3 regions of the Allobosea sp. RAF48 genome follow, and region 1 is predicted to be linked to each of the others. Evidence: predicted binding sites of a transcription regulator. Region 1 holds the regulator's gene; each other region holds the start of a gene.
The links. The regulator LexA, encoded in region 1, represses DNA repair genes until DNA is damaged. The targets are predictions, from matches to a motif close to TGTTCNNNNTGTGTTCNG.
Positions count from the first base shown of each region.

Region 1 (2,944 bases):
GTGCTCGACAGCGCTGCGCTGGGCCTTGCCGCCGCGATGGGACATCCGACCTTGCCCGTCCGGCGCAAGCCGCGCGTCGCGATCCTTGCCACTGGCGACGAGTTGGTGGCTCCGGGCGAGCCGGTCGGGCGCGACCAGATCGTCGCCTCGAACTCCTTCTCGCTCGCTGCACTGGTCGAGAAGGCCGGCGGTGCCGTTCTCGATCTCGGCATCGCCCGCGACGACCACGCCGACCTCGCGGCCAAGATCGGCCAGGCGCGGGACGCCGACGCCGACGTCCTCATCACACTCGGCGGGGCCTCGGTCGGCGCGCATGACCTCGTGCAGGAGGCGCTGACGCGGGCCGGCATGTCGCTCGGCTTCTGGAAGATCGCGATGCGGCCGGGCAAACCGATGATGACCGGCCGACTCGGCCGCATGGTCGTGGTCGGCTTGCCCGGAAACCCGGTCTCCTCGATCGTCTGCGGCCATCTCTTCGTCCTGCCGCTGATCGAGGCTCTGCTCGGCATTGGGGAGGCCGACCGCGACCGCAGCATCCCCGCCCGCCTCGGCCGTGACATGCCGGCCAATGACGAGCGCGAGGACTATCTGCGCTCGGAGCTCGCACTGAGGCCGGATGGCTGGGTGGCGACGCCCTTCGACCGGCAGGATTCCTCGATGCTCGGCACGCTGGCACGGGCGCAGGCATTGACGATCCGGCCTGCCCATGCCGCGCCGGCAAAAAAAGGCGACATCTGCCGCATCCTGCCGCTGCGCTAGATCACCGCTCATCCTGTCGGACGCGATCGTAGCGATCTGTATAGGGTTATCGCATCGGATCTGCCCGAAAAGTGGATTCCACTGTTCGCTTCGATGCCGGAGCCCGCTTGCGGAACACAAGTGGAACGCGTATGGTGTTCCTGCTTTGTTTCGAATCTAGCCTTCGAGAAGGCCGGCGGGGATCATGCTGACACGCAAGCAACACGAACTCCTGCGCTTCATCCAGGAACGCTTGCGTGAGAGCGGGGTGCCGCCCTCCTTCGACGAGATGAAGGATGCGCTCGATCTGCGCTCCAAGTCGGGCATTCACCGGCTGATCATGGCGCTGGAGGAGCGCGGATTCATCCGTCGCCTGCCCAACCGGGCGCGTGCGCTCGAGATCATCAAGATGCCCGACGGGCTCGGCGCCCCGCAGCAGCGGCAGCGTTTCAACCCTGCGGTCGTCCAGGGCGGCCTCGGCTCGCAGCCGAATCTCACCAAGCCACGCCCTGCGGCCGATGAGGACAGCCGCTCCTCCATCGCGATCCCGGTCATGGGCCGCATCGCCGCCGGCACGCCGATCTCGGCGATCCAGAACCGTAGCCACACCGTCTCGCTGCCGCCCGACATGCTCGGCTCCGGCGAGCATTACGCGCTGGAAGTGCGTGGTGACTCGATGGTCGAAGCCGGCATCCTCGACGGCGACACCGTCATCATCCGCAAGCAGGATTCGGCCAATACCGGCGACATCGTCGTGGCGCTGATCGATGACGAGGAAGCGACGCTCAAGCGACTGCGCAAGCGCGGCTCCTCGATCGCGCTCGAAGCCGCCAACCCCGCCTATGAGACGCGCGTGCTCGGGCCGGACCGGGTCAAGATCCAGGGCCGCCTCGTCAATCTGATGCGGCGCTACTGAAGGCGCTCGACCTCGGCTTCGCCGTCGGCGGAAGCCGGTGTCACACTCGGAGGCGCTGTCGAGGCTTGCGCAGGGCGCTGTTCACGGCGGCGGCTCCAGGGGCGGTCGGCAGCGTTCTGCTCCGAGACATGGCTGCTCCACCCCGATCCTGTTCGATAGAGCGAAGTCGCGCCGTCGCGCGATAACGCCATTCGCTCGATCAGCCGTGCCTTGCAGGTTCCGCTCCAGGGGATGGCCGTGACGACGAGGTCAGCTCGCATGCAGTCCTCGATAAGCCCCAACCTGTCGCGCGTGTAGGAGACGGTGCGCTGATCCGGCGTCCGTGCGACGCAGCCGAGCGCATCGCAGCTAATGCCGGCCCGCAGCGTCGGATCGTCCGGCGAACGGCGATCGCCATCAGCAGCGAGCCATTGCTGCAGCACGAAACGGCTCGGCTTGCCCGCAATCGCGAGGCGGCCATCCGGGCCCCGCACCGCCAGCCCCGAACCGTCGCGTTCGATCAGGATTTCCGGCCGCTCCGGCTTGCCGGCGATGGCCACGCCGAGCAGGAGCGGCAGCGCCGCCAGCCAGCGCCAGGGCGTGGTCCAGAGCGTCAGCCACAGCAGCGCCAGCACGAAGCAGGTCAGCACCGCCGGCCCGAAGGCTGCGATCATCACCGTGGAATGGTCGATGCTTGCGACCCAGTGCGCCACCTTGAGCACGACATCGGAAGCCAGCCCCATCAGCGCCCAGGCGGGCCAGTCCAGTCCGAAGGGGTAAGCCAGCACGCCGAAGACGGCCGCCGGCATGACGAAGAGCGAGACGAAGGGCAGCGCCATCGCATTGCCGAGCAGGCCGAAGGGATTGAAGGTCTGAAAATGATAGGCGCCGAAGGGCGCTGTCGCGGCCGTTGCCAGCAACGTGGTGACGACGATGCCGAGTGCCGCGGCCCAGACCGGCCCAAGCGGCCACGGCAAGGTCGGCGGCGGCTGGGAGCGCTTTCGGCTCTCCCAGCGTTCGGCAAAGGCGATCAATGCCGCGACGGCTCCGAAGGACATCTGGAAGCTCGGCCCGAGCAAGGCCTCCGGCTCGCGCAGGAGCACGATCATGGCCGCAAGCGCGAGATTGCGCATGCTCAGCGCCGCACGATCGACAAGGATCGCGCCGAGCATCACCAGCGTCATGATCAGCGAGCGCTCGGTCGCGACATCGCTGCCCGAGAAGATGCAGTAGGCGGTCGCGCCGAACATCGCTGCGGCCGCTGCGATCTTCTTGATCGGCCAGCGCAGCGCGGCGGTCTGGGAGAGCGCC
Region 1 covers NZ_JBFRDZ010000005.1:139,032-141,975, forward strand. The annotation lists gene AB4Z10_RS11545 (molybdopterin molybdotransferase MoeA) at 1-759, shown strand, start outside; gene lexA (transcriptional repressor LexA) at 944-1,654, shown strand; gene AB4Z10_RS11555 (ComEC/Rec2 family competence protein) at 1,648-2,944, opposite strand, start outside.

Region 2 (2,944 bases), on a different contig from region 1:
GACGGTCTGTTGGGTAGACTAGCGCCGACATGCCATCGGTGAAGTCCAGCCGGCAGCCTACGATGAGCCTGACGCCTGTGGCTTTGGCGGCCTCATGGGCCCGGACAATTCCCGCCAGGCTATTGCGATCGACAATTCCAATCGCCTCGATGCCGAGCGCAGCCGCCTGGGCGAACAATTCCTCGCAGGACGATGCGCCGCGCAGAAATGAGAAATGCGATGTCGCCTGCAGCTCGGCGTAGCGCGGGCTCATCCGAATATTCCATGCAGGAACCAGCGCTGGCTACCGCTATCGGAGTGCTCGCCATCCCCCGAGCGAAATATCCAGTAGCGCTCGCCGGTTTCGTCCTCGACGCGGAAATAGTCCCGCACTGTCGTCATCTCAGCATCGCGCTTCCACCATTCATTGCGAATTCGCTCAGGCCCGTCGGCCCGATGTAGCGGGAAATTGTTTCGGCCGCGCCGATGGGCTCACCAAACACGCGACGGACCTCGACAATCTCCGGCTCTCGGATCGGATCGACCGGCTCAGCGGCTCTCCCAAGCGCCTGGTCGAGCCGCCGGCCGATCTCAGGGCCGAAGCGAAGCGCGAGCGGCGCCCGCGGCTGGTCGAGCAGTTCGCCAATTTGCTCGAAGCCCAGTTTCCGCAGACCAGCGACAATTTCCGGATCGAGGCGAAGGGCTGAAATGGGCAGTGCTCGCAATAATGGCTCGGCGGCGCCTACGGGAATGATCGTCGTCGCTCGGCCAAGGAAGCGAGCCGCGGCATGAGCAGCTCCCCAGGTATCGGCGACCGCGGCGCGCGTCTCAATTCCAGACGAGTTGAAGCGCTGCACGATCGCCTGCAGCATCGCCCCTTCACCGCCATGCAGATGGTCGGCGCCGGTCGTGTCGATCACCAATCCATCCGGTGGATCAGCCATCACCACCGGCGAGACGCGCTGCAGGGCCCAGAGCGCCAGTTTGATCAGCCCATCGGCATCAGCCTGGCGATCAGCATCCATGACGATGAGCCCCGGAGCGATCGCTTGCGCCTTGGCGCCCGGCATACCCAGGCGAAGGCCGAGGCGTTCGGCGTTGATATCGATTGCGGTGACGACGCGTCGGCGGCCCTCGCGGCCGATCAGTACGAGCGGTTGATCAGCCGGTGGCGAAGCGTCGCCCAATTTCCTTCTGAGGCGATCCGTGGACCACCTCGGAAGGAAGAGCGAGACGACCCGTGCCATCGCAAGCCTCCACTTCGAAATCGGCGCTTTCTCCGGCGCGGCATCGGATCAATTCAATGAGCCACCGGTGACGAGCGACGCCCGGGACCGGCAGCGGCCGAGAAGGCAGGACGGAGACACGCCATCGCGTGACGCTTGCCGTCGGCTGCCCAAAATCGCTGGCTTCCGTTTGCCGTTGCCATCGTCGGAGCGCGATGCCGATCGCGCGCTGTCCTTCGGCGGCCAGCTGCAGCCGGCGCGAAGCGGTCATCGTGAGATGGGCAACCTCAGCAATGACGGCTCCAAAACCGCCGTGTCGCAGTCCTTCCTCGAAACAGGCCAGCAGCGCCTTTTCATCGCCCGCCTCGACATGGATAAGCCTGTCGGGGGCAAGCCCAGCCTGCGCAAGCGCTGGGGCAAAAAGGTCGGAGCGCGTCACGCACCAGAGGACCTTGCCGCGTGTCCGCGCGGCAATGCCGGCTGTAAATAGGCCCGCGGCTGCGCCGTCGACTGCACCATTCCCGCCGCCGGCAACCTCATGCAAACACCCGACGGCAAGTCCGCCGCCCGGCAGACGATTATCAATTTCGGCCAGGCCAAACGGTAGAACAGCCCGCGCGCGACGCCGCCCGCCCTCGAGGCGCTCGATGCGCTCTCGAAGATCGGCAATAGCAGGACTGATGGTCCGGTCCGGCATGGCGAATTGGCGGCTCCACGCTTTGCAATAGGCCTCTCCCTCAGATCGTTCTTTATTTGTTCTCATCCCCTCGCGGAGTCAATCGGAGTCTTTTCGAGGCGAGTGCCAGGTTGCTGGCGGCGGCCTCGGAGGGAGATAGATCGCGCGTCGGCGCAGTCAGCCGTGGCGTCGATCCACGACATTTCCGTCGGCATCCCTGAGGATAATCTCGAATGCGTCCCGCACGGCTATCTTTGCCGTTTCCGTTTTCTCGATGTGGACCACCTTCTCGATCTCGGCGATCCAGAACTCGCGGGTGCTCTCCGGCCGGAGCTGCACATGCTTGATCCCGGTCGCTGCCGCGACCTTTGCCGCACCCTTCTGCAGCGGAAGCGGACTGACGATGATGCCTCCTTCTGCGCCCGTATCGATGATCCGAAATGCGACTGCGGCGACCGCCTCCTGACTAAGGCGGTTCCCGTGCCGTCGGCATTCAATCAGAATGATTGCGCCGTCCCCGTCGCGCACGCCCTTGGCGTCGATTTCCCACTCAGTGCCGGTCCGCCGACCGACAACCAATTGCTTTCCTTGGACCTCGGCTAGGCCGAACCTTTCCCCTATTCGCTCGAGCACATATTGCGCGACGAGCTCGTAATTCTTCCAAGAGACACTGTCTTTGCCGGCACGTTTGGGTCGGGCGGTTTTCTTCGACACAATACGCACCTTCACCACTCGGACTCGGGCCGCCCGATTTTGGCCCTTCCCGGCACCAACCCGGTGCTGTCTGCGATCCGGCGGGTGACGCAAAACCATAGCTTTGCGGCCTGCCTATCCCCTTTATCGCGGGCAGCCCGTGCGATCTGCCGAGCCGCATAGTACCCAGCCGTACCCTCGTGCTCGACCAGTGCTGTCGCTTCCTGGTCTATCAGGTGCTTGTATGCGCGTCGTCGGGCGAGCCAGGAGAACAGCATGTGCAACCTGTATTATGCCGATGTGCTGATTATGCCGAGGTGCCGTGAGCGGAGCCGGCGCAGAGCGGCATCCACCCTAAAAACATCGGCAT
Region 2 covers NZ_JBFRDZ010000006.1:135,575-138,518, reverse strand. The annotation lists gene AB4Z10_RS13335 (error-prone DNA polymerase) at 1-253, opposite strand, end outside; partial or broken gene AB4Z10_RS13330 (Y-family DNA polymerase) at 250-1,226, opposite strand; gene AB4Z10_RS13325 (ImuA family protein) at 1,141-1,902, opposite strand; gene AB4Z10_RS13320 (restriction endonuclease) at 2,059-2,610, opposite strand.
Region 2: a site for LexA is predicted at 1,949-1,966, ahead of AB4Z10_RS13325 (ImuA family protein). Genes of this name have one in related genera too.

Region 3 (2,944 bases), on a different contig from region 1:
GATAATGCCGCCCCGGGCGAAGCGGGCGCAGGCGCGGGCGGCGTCGGGCGTGCCTGCGATGGCGGCTTTCAGGCTCAAGCCCATCCGGTCCATCACCCGCCGCACAAGGCCGACCATCCCCTCCTCGCCGCCGAAGAGATGGGCACAGCCGGTGATGTCGAGCATGAGGCCATGCGGCTCGTCGCGCGCGACCAGCGGGGTGAAACGGTCGCAGAAGGCAGCGAGCGCCTCGATGAATGCGCTGTCGACCTGCGGCTGCGCCTCCAGCGCGACGAGATCGGGGATGCGGGCGCGGGCATCGGCCAGCGTCATATCTCGCGTCAGGCCGAGATCTATGGCGCGCTTGTCGCAATCGACCAGGCGCAGCGCGTTATGCTGCGTCTCGACCAGGACATACGGCTTCTCAGCCGGCGCGCCGAAGGCCGGAATCGCGCCCATCCGCCGCAACCTGTCCGTCGCCAGGAAGGGAAACCAGAGGGCGAGATAGCGGCGCGGCATGGTCTGTCCGGGAAGCCCGTCTGTCGGATCGGTCGAAAAGGCTGCGTTCCGCGAAAGATCGTCGGTCACGGTCCCACTCCACACGCCACTCACGTTCCGCCGCGCCGCCGCGCTGGCGCAGCAATCTCACCGCAAAAGCCGGGGCACCCGGGGCATTGGCCTCCAGCGCCCGCGATGCGAGCGCCCGGACCTGCCAGCGCGTGCGCGCCGCGCTCGGCGCCTCGGCCGCCGCCACGCGCAAAAGCAGAACCGGCACGCCCGAGCTCTCCGCCGCCAGGGCGAGGCGGCGGCTCGCCGTCAGATCGAAGGAGCGCGGCTCGCCCCAGGGTTCGATCAGCACGGCACCGAGCGCGGGGCAGCGCGCCGCCTCGGCGCCGGCCCGTAGCGCGCTTTCGCCGTCGCGCGCCCGCACCAGGAGCAGGCGCGCCGGATCGAGGCCGAGCTCGTTCAGGCCCGGTGCATGGAGCCGCCCAGCCTCGGCATCGACGAAATCCTGCCGCGCCCAGAGGATGGGGCCTCCGCCTCCCTTCCATTCGATCCGCCCCGCCCGCAGCGCGAGGCCGAGCGCGAAACCGGTCGCGGCGGCGAGATCGGCAACCTCAGCGGCGTAGACCTCGTGCAGCGCCGCCCGCGCGAGCCCGCCATTCAGGGCCTCGTCCAGCGAAGCCACGCCCAGACCGATCCGCGCCTGCGAAGCCGGGCCGGCGCGCAGGGCCGCCTCGGCAAGACTACGGCGCAGATCGGACAGGGTCGGGGCGGTGGTTACGGTCATGGGATGATGCAATTGTTCTCTCTTTGTTCTTTTATAGACCTCTCCCCGTCGGAAGGCGAGTCGAGTCTCGCCGCCCTCCGTCTCGCCCCTGTGTGCCAACACACGAAGTTTGTCGGCACGAGCGGGTAGTGTGTCGGCATTGGTAGCCAAAATGTGTCGGCAGCCGCTGCTCCACTTGATCTGAGCCCTTTCATCAGGTGAGTGAGAACGGGGTAGCGCGCACAACCCGGCCCAGCGCCCGCGTCGTTGACCTGACCGCGACATCGCTCGACGCCCAAGCTTTCTACACAGGTGCATATCTAACCGACCTGGAGCGAGCCGTGCGCGTTCGCTTGGCCAGCCAGATCGCAACCTCTCGGGCGGACGCTGAGCGTAGGACAGCCGAGCAAAAGGCCAATGAGGAGAGGGAACGCGCCGACCGCCAGGCCAGGCTGGAGAAGGAAAGAGCCGAACGGGAGGCCGCTGCGGCGCATGCCGAGGCGCAGCGGATAGAGGCCGAGACCCGTGCCAAGGCTGCTCGGGCCGAAAGGACCGAGCTCCTGGAGAAGACCCGAGACCTTATTCGGACGAAAACACTCGCCTGCATCGGCAAGGAAGGGGCGACGATGCTCTTAACCGACGAGAAGGCGGAAGTTGTCGCGAAGGCGGCCATGATCTTCTGCCAAAACGACATCGACGCGCTCGTGAAGGTCACCACCGAGCTGGTGGAAAACGAGTCCGGTGGGCCGTCAGATCGCTCATTGGTTCGGAAGATCGCGGAGGATCGTGTCCGGGAGGTCGTCACCGCTTATGTCATCCGGTCACGCGGCGATCTGATCGGGAAGAACCTGAAGGAGCAGCAGACGCCTTCGAAGCCAGCCGAGAGTTCCAGAAATTCCCCCACCCTCTAGCTCGGCGACCGCGGCTGCCTGTGCAGGCCGGTGGAAAGGACGCTTCATGGGATTCAGGTTTCGGCGTTCCGTTCGTCTCTTTCCCGGCGCAGGGTGAACTTCAGCCTCAGCGGTGTGAGCGTGAGCGCCGGCGTGCCGGGAGCGATGATCAACATCGGCCCGCGCGGCAGCCGTCTGACCATGGGCCTGCCCGGCACTGGCATTTCCTACACTCGCAATCTGAGTTCGCCTCGCCCCGTAAGACGAGCGTCGACCCCAGCTGAGGTCTATCTGGAGCCACCGGTTCCACCCGAGCCGATGCACCCGGACCAGAGCCGCAGCCAGGGCCCTTGGTCGGGGAGATCAAGAGCGCCGAGGTGGCGAGCCTGACCAGCCCGGACCTCGGGGGCCTAAAGCAGTTGATCAACAATGCGGCGCACCAGAAGGTCTTGCTCCAGTCGGATCTTAACGAAGCGGTCGCAGATCGGCGTCGCGCCTGGCGGAAACTGCGACGTCGCGAACAGTTGCCACTTCGCGTTGTGATGAAGTCGTCCATCCCGACCGCGCGCGTTGCTTTCGAGGAAGCGGAAGAGGAGGCCTTGAAGGTCGCGGCAGCGATCATCGCGACAGAGATCAAGGTGGAGATCGATCTCAACGATCAGACATGGGCGGCGTGGGCTGAAGTGACGAAGACGTTCGATCGGCTCTCCCAGGCCGCGAAATTCTGGGATGTCACATCATCCGTCGCTGTTGACCGCTTCCGCACCCGGTCCGCCGCTCACGAGCCATCCGCCGGAACCGATCG
Region 3 covers NZ_JBFRDZ010000011.1:108,930-111,873, reverse strand. The annotation lists gene AB4Z10_RS19640 (Y-family DNA polymerase) at 1-498, opposite strand, end outside; gene AB4Z10_RS19635 (ImuA family protein) at 404-1,270, opposite strand; gene AB4Z10_RS19630 (hypothetical protein) at 1,591-2,160, shown strand; gene AB4Z10_RS19625 (hypothetical protein) at 2,214-2,357, opposite strand; gene AB4Z10_RS19620 (hypothetical protein) at 2,305-2,529, shown strand; gene AB4Z10_RS19615 (ImuA family protein) at 2,918-2,944, opposite strand, start outside.
Region 3: a site for LexA is predicted at 1,284-1,301, ahead of AB4Z10_RS19635 (ImuA family protein). Genes of this name have one in related genera too.